2 regions of the Nocardioides thalensis genome follow, and region 2 is predicted to be linked to the other one. Evidence: riboswitches for the same ligand, from Rfam matches in the RefSeq annotation. Region 2 holds a riboswitch; the other holds the start of a gene.
The links. Region 2 has a riboswitch for cobalamin ahead of HNR19_RS12180 (ribonucleoside-diphosphate reductase subunit alpha). Riboswitches for the same ligand answer to the same signal wherever they lie in the genome.
Positions count from the first base shown of each region.

Region 1: linked by a shared signal. The riboswitch ahead of HNR19_RS06700 (ABC transporter substrate-binding protein) and the one ahead of HNR19_RS12180 (ribonucleoside-diphosphate reductase subunit alpha) in region 2 are both predicted to bind cobalamin.

Region 1 is NZ_JACCFP010000001.1:1,350,839-1,357,878, reverse strand. Features, by position in the region: gene HNR19_RS06715 (cobalamin biosynthesis protein) at 1-173, opposite strand, end outside; gene HNR19_RS06710 (ABC transporter ATP-binding protein) at 170-961, opposite strand; gene HNR19_RS06705 (FecCD family ABC transporter permease) at 958-2,046, opposite strand; gene HNR19_RS06700 (ABC transporter substrate-binding protein) at 2,070-3,038, opposite strand; cobalamin riboswitch at 3,114-3,234, opposite strand; gene HNR19_RS06695 (ECF transporter S component) at 3,258-4,097, opposite strand; gene HNR19_RS06690 (ABC transporter ATP-binding protein) at 4,085-5,851, opposite strand; gene HNR19_RS06685 (energy-coupling factor transporter transmembrane component T) at 5,857-6,960, opposite strand; gene HNR19_RS06680 (hypothetical protein) at 6,981-7,040, opposite strand, start outside.
Region 2 is NZ_JACCFP010000001.1:2,481,027-2,488,066, forward strand. Features, by position in the region: gene sucB (2-oxoglutarate dehydrogenase, E2 component, dihydrolipoamide succinyltransferase) at 1-447, shown strand, start outside; gene HNR19_RS12175 (ribonucleotide-diphosphate reductase subunit beta) at 515-1,531, opposite strand; gene HNR19_RS12180 (ribonucleoside-diphosphate reductase subunit alpha) at 1,528-3,936, opposite strand; cobalamin riboswitch at 4,065-4,281, opposite strand; gene HNR19_RS12185 (TIGR01777 family oxidoreductase) at 4,360-5,265, shown strand; gene HNR19_RS12190 (hypothetical protein) at 5,205-5,969, opposite strand; gene lipB (lipoyl(octanoyl) transferase LipB) at 6,040-6,777, shown strand; gene HNR19_RS12200 (SpaA isopeptide-forming pilin-related protein) at 6,852-7,040, shown strand, end outside.

The DNA of each region.
Region 1 (7,040 bases), 1.1 Mb from region 2:
GACGCGCCACCCAGCCAGGCGAGGCCGCCGGTGGCCAGCGCCCGGCCGGGAGGCGCCGCGGGCACGCGTTGCGCCACCAGGTCCAGGTAGCGCCCGGTCCACACCACCGGGTGCGCGCCCACGGGCGGCTCGGCGAAGCCGGCGTCGAGAGCCACCGCCGCCAGCACGCTCACGACGGAGTCCGCACCGGCAGCACCGCCGGCCCGTCCTCGCGGCGGAGGACCTCCACGCGAGCGCCGTACACCTCGGCGAGACGGGCGGGCTCCAGCACCTCCTCGGGTGCACCGTCCGCGACCACGCGGCCGCGGTGCATCAGCAGGATCCGCCGGCCGTAGTGGCCGGCCAGCGTCAGGTCGTGCATCGCCGCGACGACCGTGAGGCCGTCGGCGAGTCGCAACCGGTTGACCAGATCGAGAACGCTCTGCTGGTGACCGATGTCCAGGGCACTGGTGGGCTCGTCGAGCAGCAGCACCCGCGGCTCTTGCACGAGCGCCCGGCCGAGGACCACCCGCTGGAGCTCGCCGCCGGACACGGCCGTCGCCGGGCGGTCGGCAAGTTCCTCCAGCTCGAGCCGGTGCAGGGTGCGGTCGACCGCCTCGCGGTCGCCTAGGCTCTCGGAGCCGAACCGGCCACGGCGCGGCGTGCGGCCGAGCGCGACGAGCTCGCGCACCGAGATGCCTTCCGGCACGACGGGCCGTTGCGGCATCAGCGCCACCGTCCGGGCCATCTCGCGGCGGTGCGCGTGGGCGGGGTCGAGCCCACCCACGGTGATCTCGCCGGTCGCCCGGAGCAGGCCGGCCACGGCAAGGAGGAGCGACGTCTTGCCCGCGCCGTTGGGGCCCACGACCGCGACCCAGTCGCCGGGCTCGACCGCGAGGTCGACCCCCGCCACGACCTCGGCTCCGCCGCGCGTCACGCTGACGCCGCGGCAGGAGATCACGGGCTCGACCCTGCCGCTCATGCCGCACCCCGGTGCCGGCGCAGCACGACGAGGAAGAACGGCGCGCCGACGACGGCGGTGACCACGCCGATCGGCACCTCGGCCGGTTGCAGGGCGGAGCGGGCAACGACGTCGGCGAGCACGAGGAACGCGGCGCCGTACATCATCGCCAGCGGCAGCAGCGTGTGGTGGGCGGCGCCGAACAGCAGCCGCACGGCGTGCGGGACGACGATGCCGACGAAGCCGATCAGCCCGCTGACGCTCACCGCGGCCGCGGTGCCCAGGGTCGCGGCGAGGATCAGCACCAGCCGCACCCGGCCGGGGTTGACGCCGAGGCTGGCCGCCTCGACGTCGCCGACGGCCATCACGTCCAGGGTGCGGCGGTGCACGAGGATCACCGCGCAGGAGACCACCACGTAGGGCAGCGCGACCACCACCTCGGCCCAGCCGTCGGTGGACAGTCGGCCGAGCATCCAGGAGTAGACGGCCATCAGCGAGTCGTCGTACCGCTGCTGGATGAAGTTCTGCACGGCGTTGAAGAATGCGGAGACGGCGACGCCCGCCAGCACGATCACGACCGTGCCGCCGCGGCCGCCGACCGAGGTGCCCAGCAGGTACGTCGCCGCGACCCCCAGCACGCCGCCGGCGAACGCGAGCGGTGGCACGCCCACCGGACCGATCGCGCCGCCGGCGACGATGCCGAGCGTCGCGCCGAGTCCGGCGCCGCTGGAGACGCCGAGCAGGTAGGGGTCGGCGAGCGGGTTGCGGAACACGCCCTGGTACGCGGTGCCCGCCAGCGCCAGCGTGGCGCCGACGAGCACCGCGAGGACCACGCGCGGCAGCCGGATCTCCCAGAGGATCGCCTGCTGCATCTCGCTGAGACCGGAGTCGGCGCGCACCAGCGGCAGCGCGTCGACGAGCTCGAGGAGCACGCCGCGGACGTGCAGTCCGGCGGGCCCGACGAGCGACGACACCAGCACTGCGACGACCACCACGGCGAGCCCGAGCACCAGCTTGAGCAGGCGGGCCGAGGGACGCGTGGCGTACCACCGGATCGCCCGGGCACGCCGGGTCTCCGGCCGCGCCGCCACCATCTCCCCGGCCATCGTCCGCTCCGACTCCCGTCCGCTCAGCCCGCGTCGGCCGGCTGCTCGGCGAGCGTCGCGGCGATCGACTCGGCGAACTCGACCACGCGCGGTCCCCAGCGGCTGGCCACGTCCTCGTTGACCGGGAAGATCCGGTCCTCCTCGACGGCCTCCATCGAGTCCCAGCCGCCCCGGTCGGCGACCTGCTCGGGCGTCACGCCGCAGCACTCGCTGTCGGCGAGGAAGATGAGGTCGGGGTCCTCGGACACGACGAACTCCTCGGAGAGCTGCGGGTAGTCGTCGCCGCCCTTCGCCTCGTCGCCGATGCTCTCGAGGCCGAACAGGCCGTAGATCTGGCCGATGAACGTGTCGCTGGTGACGCTGTAGAGGCTGGGGTCGAGCTCGTGGTAGTAGGTAGTCCCGGCCGCGTCGGGCGCGTCCGCGACCGCCGCCTCCAGGCCCTCCTTCACCTCAGTGGTCAGCTCGTCCGCCTCGTCGGGGTGACCGGTGGCGGCGCCGAGCCGCTCGAACTGGCCGTACATCTCGTCGAGCGTGGTGGCCGCGGGCAGCACCAGCGTCGGCACGCTGACCCGCTCGAGGCCCGCGACGAGGTCACCGGAGTCGCCCGACGTGACCACCAGGTCCGGCTCGTAGCCGAGGATCGCCTCGACGTTGGGCTCGTAGCCGGACAGCTTCGTGACCGGCACGCCCTCCGGGTAGTCGGACTGGTCGTCGACCGCGACGACCTGGTCGCCCGCGCCGAGCTCCCACAGCATCTCCGTCGCGGTGGGGCTGAGGGAGACGATCGAGTCGGGCTGCTCCTCGATGGTGATCTCCTCGCCGTCCGCCTCGGTGCCCGAGAGGACGGAGACCGGGAACGCGTCGTCCCCGGCGGACGAGGCGCCGTCCCCGGCGTCGGCCTCCGACTCCTGACCGCAGGCCGACAGGACCCCCGCGAGGAGCAGGGACGCGAGGGCGGCGGTGCCGGCCCGGCGATGCGAATGCGTGGACATGGTTTCCTTCCCGCTGCTCAGCGGGAACGGCGAACCCGGTCGGGTGCCCCACCCGCTGCTTTCCGCGACAGCGTCTGGTTCAGGACGCCCGCGGCAGGCGGTCCGGCTCGCCGCTCTCCCTCGGGAGGACGGCCTACGGTTGCGGGTCAGCGCCGGACTTGGACCGGCTTCTCCCACCACGGGCGTGATTGATTTGTCGCCGCACCGTACCGCTCGACGTCAGGTGCGCTCGACACGGGCCCGCCTGGCGGAACGCCGGAGCGTCGTCAGCACCGCCGGACCGAGGAGCGCGATGGCCAGCGCGTTGGTGATCGCCCGGCCGGTGTCCCACCCGCCGGTCGACGTCAGGAGCGTGTAGAGCAGGAACCGGTGCAGGTTCTCGAGCAGCGGGGCGCCGGGCACGTAGGACAGCTCGGTGGAGTCCTGTCCGGGCACCTGGATGCCGACGATGAAGGGCCAGCCCCACAGGTTCATGAGCAGGCCGTAGACGTAGGCCGCGAGCACGCCGTACACGACCAGCAGGACGATCTCGGCGCGGCCGCCGACCCGACGCGGTAGGAGCCCCGCACCCATGCCGACCCAGCCGGCGACGAGCATCTGGAACGGCAGCCACGGCCCGACGCCGGCCGTGAGCAGCGCCGAGGCGAAGAGCGACGTGCAGCCGAGCACGAAGCCGAACCCCGGCCCGAACACCCGGCCGCCGAGGATCAGCAGGAAGAACACGAGCTCGATCCCGCTGGTGCCCGCGCTGACGCCGCGCAGCACGGCGTTGATCGCGCTGAGCACGCCGAGGATCGCCAGCACCCGCGCGTCCATGCCGCCCTCGCTGAGCTCGGCGAGCACCACCGCGAGGATGACCGGCAGCAGCGCCAGGAACAGGAACGGCGGGTCCACCCGGTCCCCGCTCCCCGGCTCGAGCACCAGCGGCCACCCGAGCATGATCAGCCCGATCACCGACGCGAGCGCCAGCACCACCGTCGACCGCAGCCCCACCGCCACCGCCACCTGCCCGCCCGCCGAACCGGCAGGGTTGGTCGCACGAACCGTCACGGTTGGCACTCCGAGCCGTCACGGTCGGCGAGCGCCGCCGCGACCTCGTCGACGTGGAGCCACGGCGCGCCGAGCACCTTCGTCACCTGCGGCGCGAACGCCGGTGACTCCGCCACCACCTCGCGCACCGGCCCGGCCGAGACGACCTCACCCTCGGCGAGTACGACGACGCGGTCGGCCACGTGGGCGACGAACTCGACGTCGTGGGTGGCGACGAGCACCGCGCGCTCCCCCTCCGGGTCGGTCGCCAGGTCACGCAGGATGTCGGCCAGCGCGGCCTTCGCGGTGTAGTCCAGGCCGCGCGTCGGCTCGTCGAGCAGCAGCACGGGCGGCCGCGCGGTGAGCACGATCGACACCGCCAGGGCGAGCCGCTGTCCCTCCGACAGGTCGCGCGGGTGGGTGTCCGGTTCGATGCCGGGCGCGAGCCGCTTGAGCAGTCCCGCACACGTGCCGGCGTCCGCGCCGGTCGACGCGTCCGCCGCCTCGCACTCCTCGGCCACGGTCTCGAGGTAGAGCAGGTCGGCCGGGCTCTGCGGCACCATCCCCGTACGGCGCCGCCGCTCCTCCGGCCGCGCCGCGTGCGGGTCGGACCCGTCCACGCGCACCACGCCCGACGTGGCGCCCAGCCGCCCCTGGAGCGTCCACAACAGCGTCGACTTCCCCGACCCGTTGCGCCCCATCAGCGCCGTCACCGTCCCCGCCTCCAACGCCACGTCCACCTCCCGCAGCGCAGGCACCCGCCCATGCATCACCACCACCCCGCGCGCCTCGACCACAGGCCCGACGTGGGCACCGGCGGAGTCGGCGAGGCGCGGGGTGACTTCCCGGCGATTTCGCGACGACGCGCCGGCGCCCCTACCCGCGTCAACCGCAACCCCAGAGCGCCGTAGCGCGGCGGAGCGAGCAAGCCGGGAAGTCACCCCGGGACTCGCCGACTCCGCCGGCGTCGGCGTCTCCAGCTCCCACCCCCGCGCCCACCGCCGAGCCTCCCTCACCGTCAGAGGCAGCGGCTCCCACCCCGCCACCCTCCCCAGCTCCACGATCGGCGGCGCGATCGGCGCGTCAGCGAGCACCGTCGCCGGCTCGCCGACCCGCAGCTTCCCGCCGGCCTCCAGCAGCGCCATCCGGTCGGCGAACGGCACCACCCGCTCAAGGCGGTGCTCGGCCAGCAGCACGCTCACGTCGAGGTCGTGGACGAGCCGGGTGATCGTCGCGAGCACGTCCTCGGCGGCGGTCGGGTCGAGCGCCGACGTCGGCTCGTCGAGCACGAGCAGACGGGGGTGCGTCGTGAGCACGGCACCGATCGCGACCCGCTGTTGCTGGCCTCCGGAGAGGGTCCGCAGGTCGCGGTGCCGCAGGTCGGCGATGCCGAGCAGGTCCAGCGTCTCCTCCACGCGCCGGCGCATCGTCGCGGGCGGCAGCCCCAGCTGCTCCATCCCGAAGGCGAGCTCCTCTTCGGCCGTGTCGGTGACGAACCACGCTGCCGGGTTCTGACCGACGTAGCCCACGGTGTGTGCACGGTCCCGCGCCGGCTGGTCGATCACGGAGCTGCCGTCGATCAGCACCTCGCCGCGGAGCGTGCCGCCGCTGAACGCCGGCACCAGTCCCGCGACCACACCGAGCAGCGTCGACTTGCCGACGCCGGTCGGCCCGGCGAGGACCACGAGCTCGCCGGGGTCGACGGCCAGGTCCACCACGTCGAGGACCCGCCGCGCATCGGGCCCGGCGCCGTACTCGAACGTGACGGAGCGCAGCTCCAGCAGCGGGCTCACGCGGCCACCACCAGCCGCTCGCGGCTCCGCACGGTCAACGGCGGCGGGGCCACCCAGACCGGCACCACACCGCAGAGCACGGAGGCGACGGCGAGCAGGCTCACCTCGGGCACGTCCTGCACGCCGGGGTGCGCGACGGCGTACTCCCACCGCTGCACGGCCCACAGCCCGACCCCGACGAGCACGCCGGAGATCGCAACGACGACCTCGGGGAGCCGCCAGCGATCCGCTCGATAGCGGGTACGGCGCACCCGCCGGCCCGCGACCACGAACCCGAGCACCGCGAGCAGCGACCCGAGCGCGAGCATCGGCCCGGCCAGGAGCCGCGGCGCGCTGGAGTCGAGGAAGGCGTAGGTGCCGACGCAGATGCCGAGAAGGCCCGCGACCATCAGCGCGCCGGTCCCCCGTCGCTGCGCGCGGCTGACGTCACCCGTCCGGCCGTAGCCGCGGGTGTCCATGCCCGCTGCGAGCGCCATCGACCGCTCGAGCGCGTCCTCCAGCACCGGCACCAGCAGCCGCCGCAGCCCGCGCACCCGCGCGAACCGCCCGCCCGGGCCGCCGCGCAGCTGCTGCGCGGCCCGCACGCGACGGGCGCTGTCGGCGAGCTGCGGGAGCACCGTGATCGCGACGACCATCGCGGTGCCGATCTCGTAGAGCGCGGGCGGCAGCGACTTCATCAGCCGCTTGGGGTTCGCCAGGGCGTTGGCGGCGCCGACCGCGAGCAGAAGCGCACCCAGCCGAAGACCCTCGTAGATCGCGGCCAGCAGCTCCTCGCGGCTGAACGGTCCCAGCAGCGAGATCCCCGCCGCCCAGTCGGGCAGCGGGATCTCCGGCATCGTGAACAGGACGTGCCCGGCGTCGTTGCCGCCGAGCAGGATCCGGAACAGCACCCGGACGACGAGGACCACCGCGGCCAGCCACAGGTAGAGCCGGAAGGACCGGGACCACGGCTGGTCGCCGCGGCACGCGTAGACGCACACCGCGGCCACCGCGATCAGCAGCGACAGCACCAGCGGGTTGGTCGTGCTGGACGCACCGGCCGCGAGGCCGATGGCCCAGCACCACCACGCGCCGGGGTGGAGGTCGCGCGGGATCCTCACGGTCTCCTCATCGCTGCTGCTCAGCCGGCCCTTCGCCGGATCAGCGGTACGGCGGCAGCGGCTCCGATCACGAGCACGGC
Region 2 (7,040 bases):
GAGATCACCTACTACGACCGCGAGAACGTCGCGTTCGCGGTGGACACCGAGCGCGGCCTGCTGACCCCGGTCGTCAAGGAGGCGGGCGACCTGTCCGTCGCCGGCCTGGCGAAGAAGATCGCCGACGTCGCGGAGCGCACCCGCACCAACAAGATCACGCCCGACGAGCTGTCCGGCGGCACGTTCACGATCACCAACCTCGGCAGCGTGGGCGCCCTCTGGGACACGCCGATCATCAACCAGCCGCAGGTCGCCATCCTCGGCCCGGGCGCGGTCGTGAAGCGCCCGGTCGTCATCGACGACCCCGACCTCGGCGAGACCATCGCGATCCGCCACATGGTCTACCTCGCGCTGACCTACGACCACCGCCTGGTCGACGGCGCCGACGCCGGCCGGTTCCTCCAGGAGGTCAAGAAGCGCCTCGAGGCCGGCGCCTTCGAGGTCTGATCGACGTCGTACGCCGAACGGCGGGCTTCCCGGGAGGGAGGCCCGCCGTTCGGCGTACTGAGGAGAGCTAGAAGTCCTCGTCGAACCCGACCGAGCCGCTGACGCCGACCTGGTAGGCCGACACCCGGCGCTCGAAGAAGTTCGACAGCTCCTGCACGTCCTGGAGCTCCATGAACGCCAGCGGGTTGGCCGAGCCGTAGATCGGCTCGAGCCCGAGCCGCTGCATCCGCCGGTCGGCGACGTGCTCGAGGTAGGCGCGCATGTCCGCGGTCGACAAGCCGGCGACGCCCTGGCCGAGCAGGTCCTCGGCGAACTGGGCCTCGGCGTCGACGCCCTCGATCATCATCTGCCGGACCTGGGCGGCGAGCTCGTCGTCGAACAGGTCCGGCTCCTCCTCCCGCACCGTGTCCACGACGTCGAACGCGAACGCCATGTGCATCGACTCGTCGCGGAACACCCAGTTGGTGCCCGAGGCCAGCCCGTTGAGGAGGCCGCGCGAGCGGAGGAAGTAGACGTAGGCGAAGGCGCCGTAGAAGAACAGGCCCTCGATCACCGCCGCGAAGCAGATCAGGTTGAGCAGGAACGCCCGCCGGTGCTCGCGCGTCTCCAGCCGGTCGAGCTCGAAGACCGAGTCGATCCACCTGAAGCAGAAGTCGGCCTTGTGCTTGATCGACGGGATGTTGTCGACGGCCGCGAACGCCTGGTGGCGCTCCTCCTCGTCGGGCACGTAGGTGTCGAGGAGCGTCAGGTAGAACTGCACGTGGACGGCCTCCTCGAACAGCTGCCGCGAGAGGTACAGCCGGCCCTCGGGGCTGTTGACGTGCTGGTAGAGGTTGAGCACCAGGTTGTTGGCCACGATCGTGTCGCCGGTCGCGAAGAACGCGACGAGCCGTGACACCAGGTGTCGCTCGGCATCGGTCAGCCGCGCGAGGTCCGTCAGGTCGGAGTGGAGGTCCACCTCCTCGACCGTCCAGGTGTTCTTGATGGCGTCGCGGTAGCGGTCGTAGAAGTGCGGGTAGCGCATCGGGCGCAGGGTCAGGTTCATGCCGGGGTCGAGCAGCATCCGGTCGCTGGTGGTGTTCATTCGCAGGCCTCGCAGGTCTCGGGGTTCTCGAGCGAGCACGCGACGGCGTCGCTCACGGGCAGGGTGGTGCTGAGGGTGGTGGGCTGGGCGACGGAGACGGTCGCCTGCTGGATCCGGGTCGCCGGCCGCGACCGCAGGTAGTAGGTCGTCTTGAGCCCGACCTTCCAGGCGTGCAGGTACATCGACGAGAGCTTCCCGATCGACGGCCCGGCCACGAACAGGTTGAGCGACTGGCTCTGGTCGATGTACGGCGCCCGCGCGGCCGCGAGGTCGATGAGCGCCCGCTGGGGCAGCTCCCACGCCGTGCGGAAGACGCGCCGTACGTCCTCGGGCAGGGCGGCGATGCCCTGCACCGAGCCCTCGGCGCGCTTGATCTCCTCGCGCACCTCCGGCGTCCAGAGACCGCGCGCCTTGAGCTCGCGGACCAGCGCGCCGTTGACCTGGAGGAACTCCCCCGACAGCGTCTCGCGCTTGAACAGGTTGGAGACCTGCGGCTCGATGCACTCGTAGCAGCCGGCGATCGAGGCGATCGTCGCGGTCGGCGCGATCGCGATGAGCAGCGAGTTGCGCAGCCCGTGCTCGGCGACCCGCTCGCGCAGGGCCGCCCAGCGCTCGGCCTGGGTGGGCGTGACACCCCACAGGTCGGGCTGCAGCTGCCCGGCGGCGGCGCGCGTCCCGTCGTACGCCGGGTGCGGGCCGTGCTCCTCGGCGAGGGCGCACGACACCTCGAGCGCCGTCAGGTAGATCTCCTCGGCGATGCGCGTGGAGAGCTCCCGCGCCTCCTCGCTGTCGAACGCCAGCCCGAGCGCGAAGAAGACGTCCTGGAGGCCCATCACGCCGAGTCCGACCGGACGCCACCGCGGGTTGGACGCGGCGGCCTCGGCACTCGGGTAGAAGTTCACGTCGACGACCCGGTCGAGCAGCGGCAGCGCCGTCCGCACCGTCTCCCGCAGCTTGTCCCAGTCGATGCCGTCCGCCGTCAGGTGCCGGGCGAGGTTCACCGACCCGAGGTTGCAGACCGCGGTCTCGGTGTCGGAGGAGACCTCGATGATCTCGGTGCACAGGTTCGACAGGTGCACGACCGGCCGGCCGGTCCCCGCCTCGTCGCCGGTCTGGTTGCAGGTGCGGTTGCTCGCGTCCTTGAACGTCATCCACCCGTTGCCGGTCTGGGCGAGGGTCCGCATCATCCGGCCGTACAGGTCGCGCGCCCGCACGGTCCGCACGACGCGGCCGTCCGCCTCCGCCCGGCGGTAGGCCTCGTCGAACGCCTCGCCCCACAGGTCCGGCAGCTCGGGCGCCTGGTCGGGGTCGATCAGCGACCACTCCTCGTCGGCCTCGACCCGCCGCATGAACTCGTCGGGGATCCAGTGCGCCAGGTTGAGGTTGTGGGTACGGCGCGCGTCCTCCCCCGTGTTGTCGCGCAGCTCGAGGAACTCCTCGACGTCGGGGTGCCACGGCTCCAGGTAGACGCAGGCCGCGCCCTTGCGTCGACCGCCCTGGTTGACCGCGGCCACCGACGCGTCGAGCGTGCGGAGGAACGGCACGATCCCGTTGGACTGGCCGTTGGTCCCGCGGATCAGCGCGCCGCGCGAGCGCACCCGCGAGAAGGACAGGCCGATGCCGCCGGCGAACTTCGACAGCTTCGCGACCTGCGCGTAGCGGGAGTAGATCGAGTCGAGGTCGTCGCGCGGGCTGTCCACCAGGTAGCACGACGACATCTGCGTGTGGCGCGTGCCGGAATTGAACAGCGTCGGGCTCGACGGCAGGTAGGCGAGCGACGCCATCAGCCGGTAGAACCCGATCGCCTCCCCCGGCGTACGGGCGAGGCCGCAGGCGACGCGGAGCAGGAAGTACTGCGGCGTCTCGACGACCTGCCGGCTCGTGGGGTGCCGCAGCAGGTAGCGGTCGTAGACGGTGCGCAGCCCGAAGTACTCGAACCGGCGGTCGGCGCCGTCGGCGAGCTCGGCGTCGACGGCGAAGTCGAGCTTGCGGGCGTTGTCCTTGACGAACCGGGCGGTGTCGTCGCCGATGAGGCCCTCCGCGTGCCCGAGCGCGATCGCCTGGCTGAACGACGCGATGCCCTGGTTGCGCACCTCCTTGTCGATGTAGCCGGCGAGCAGCCGCGCGGCGAGCCGGGAGTACTCCGGCTCCTCGCCGATCATCTCGGCGGCGGTCTGGATCGACAGCCGGTCGAGCTCGGCGGTGGTCGCGCCGTCGTACAGCCCGCTGATCGTCCGGGTCGCGACCCGCATGGGGTCGACGTCGGGCAGGTCGGCCGCGACCCGGTCGACGGCACGCACGATCTTCGTGACGTCGACGTGCTCGGTGTCGCCGTTGCGCTTGCGCACCGTCATCGTGGTGCGGGTGCTGCCGGTGGCAGAGCCCGGCGAAAGGGTGACCGTCATTTCTCTCTCCTCGCGAGATCGGTCCTGGAAGGTCCGGGGACGCGAGGAGGGACGGTCGTACGACGCCGCAGGCGCGGTCGCCGTACCAGCCGTCGGCCTTCCCGCGAGGCCTCGGACCGCCACGCCCGGCGGGCGTGACGCGCTGGCAGGTCTTCGGACTCGCGGGCACGCCTGCATGCAGACACCTACCGGCCGTCGCTTCCCAGGTCCTCGGACCCAGTGCCGTTGACGGCTTCCGTTCCCACTCACCGCTGCGGGGCAGTCCCGGACTCTCACCGGGTTCCCTCTTGCGACGACCGCCCGCCCTGCCGGGATGACGGTCGAACCAGCTGCGTCGACCACCATATGTAGAACGACCGCCGACATCGGGGACCAGATCTTGGGTCGGCGTGTCGGCTGGGTCGGCGGTGGCAGAGTGGGGCCATGTCGTCGCTGTCGGTCGTCCTGGCCGGGTCCTCGGGGTTCCTCGGCACGCACCTGCGCACCGAGCTCGAGCGCCGTGGGCACCGGGTCACCGCGCTCGTGCGCCGGCCGGCGCGGACGGTCTCGGAGTCGTCGTGGGACCCCACCGCGGGTGTCGTCGACCCGACCGTCGTGGCCGGGGCCGACGTCGTCGTCAACCTCGCCGGCTCCCCCACCCTCGGCAACCCGCACTCGTCGCGCTGGGCGCGCGAGCTGCGAGAGAGCCGGGTGTCGACCACCGGCCTGCTGGCCGCCACGATCGCGGCGTCCGCGCGGCCGCCGGCGTTCCTGGCCGGCAACGCGGTCGGGTGGTACGGCGACCACGGCGACGCCGAGCTCACCGAGTCCGCCGACAGCCGCGGCCACTCGTTCATGACCGGCGTGTGCCGCGACTGGCAGGCAGCGGCGGCGCCGGCGGTCGACGCCGGCGCCCGGGTGTGCTTCCTGCGGACCGCGCCGGTGCAGGACCGGCGCAGCGCTCCGCTCAAGCAGCAGGCGCTGCAGTTCAAGGCGGGCCTCGGTGGCCGGATCGGCGCGGGCCGGCAGTGGATGCCGATGATCTCGCTGCGCGACTGGGTCGGGGCGGTGGCGTTCCTCCTCGAGCACCCGACCGCGACGGGGCCCGTCAACCTGTCGTGCGCCGAGCCGGCGACCAACGCCGAGTTCACCGCCGCGCTCGCCGACGCCGTGCGCCGCCCGGCTCTCCTGCCCGCGCCTGCCCCGCTCGTGCGGCTCGCTGCCGGACGGGTCGCTCCCGACGTGCTCGGGTCGATGCGCGTGCGTCCGGCCGCGCTGCTCGGCTGGGGCTACGAGTTCGCCGACCCGACGGTCGCCGACGTGGTCGCTTCGGGGCTCGACGCGGCCTGAGCCTGGATCCACCGATTCGCCGCGTAGCGAGCGGCCCCAGACGGGTGCGATGGCAAGGCGACCGTCGCGAAGGCATGCTGGGTGCACGTCGAGCGGCGGCAACGCAGCCAGCGCGCCCGGATGGGGTCGCGCAGTGGCGGGGAATCGGTGGATCCAGGCTGTGCCTGGACCGCGGCGAGCAGCCAACGGCCCGCCGTACGGCGGAACTCCAGCCTCCGCACGCTCACCCCGTCACGCGGCAGCGGCCACCGTCGGCCCCGGCCGACCGCGACCGGGCCGGCGAGCCGGTCGGTCACCTCGAGCACGATCCGGCGATCGGTGCGGACCCGCAGGTCGACCGACAGCACCTGCATCGCCATCCCCCGCACCCGCAGCCCACGGCGGACCCAGCGCTCGAGCATGGCGACGTCGTGCGCACCGGCCGCCGAGCCGGGCACGTAGAGCGCGCCCAGCCGGGCAGGGTCGCCGTCACGCCACGCAGCGGCGCGCCGACGGTCCCAGTCGCGGAGCACCGTGAGCGACGCGAGGGCGGCCGACGGGGTCACGTCGCGCGGCACCCGCAGCGGCGTCGTCCCGCTGCTCGCCCCGCCGTGCCCGGGATCGCGCGTGGTGCCGCCGGTCAGCGCCACCGCGAGCAGCGCGGCCACCGCCACCAGCACCACGGCAGTGACGGCGACGGTCCGCCGGGAGGCCCGATCCTCCATGCGCCCAGCCTCGCCCGGATCGACGGCGTCCGCATCCGGTCATCCACAGGCCCGGAGTACGCTTCCGGACGTGAGCGACCTCGTGTTCCGGGAGGTCGGCCTGGGCGCCGACGCGATCGACTACCTGGTGGCGTGGGACCTCCAGCGCGAGCTGCACGCGGCGGTCCGCGAGGGCACCACCGGCGACACGGTCCTCCTGCTCGAGCACCCCCCGGTCTTCACCGCCGGCAAGCGCACCGAGCCGCACTTCTACCCCGCCGACCCGGGCGGCGCGGCCGTGGTCGAGACCGACCGCGGCGGCAAGATCACCTTCCACGGTCCGGGCCAGCTCGTCGGCTACCCGATCGTGCGGCTGCCCGACCACGTCAAGGTCGTCGACTACGTGCGCCGGGTCGAGGAGGCGCTGATCGGCGTCTGCGCCGACCTCGGAGTCACCACCGCGCGGGTGCCCGGCCGCAGCGGCGTCTGGCTCCGGGCCGACGACCGCGGCCCCGAGCGCAAGATCGCAGCGCTCGGCATCCGGGTCCGCGGCGGCGTCACCATGCACGGGTTCTCGCTCAACTGCGACGTCGACCTCGCGTGGTACGACCGGTTCGTCCCGTGCGGCATCGACGACGCCGGCGTCACGTCGCTGTCGCGCGAGCTCGGCCGCGACGTCACCGTCACCGAGGTGCTGCCGTCGGTCCGCCGCCACCTCGGCGAGCTCCTCGCCTGGCGGCCGTACGTCGCCACCCCCGACTACGACCCGCGCCCGGACCCGGCGAAGGGGCCGCGGATCGAGGTGCTGTCCCCGACGGGACGCGCCTGAGCGGCGAGCACCCTCCGGCTGCCTTAGAGTAACGACCACCGCGCAGGGGGTGCGGTGACTCGGGAAGGTGGCCGATGAGGCATCGCAAGCGTTGGACGACCTCGGGACTCGTCCGCCGAACGGCACTGCTGTTCCTCGTTACCGCCCTCTACCTGGCCGGACTCCCCTCGACGCCCGTGCCCGACTCGCTCGAGCCGGTCGCCAACGAGACGCCGTTCTCGCAGGTGTTCTCGACCAACGCCAACGGCGCGATCGTCTCGATC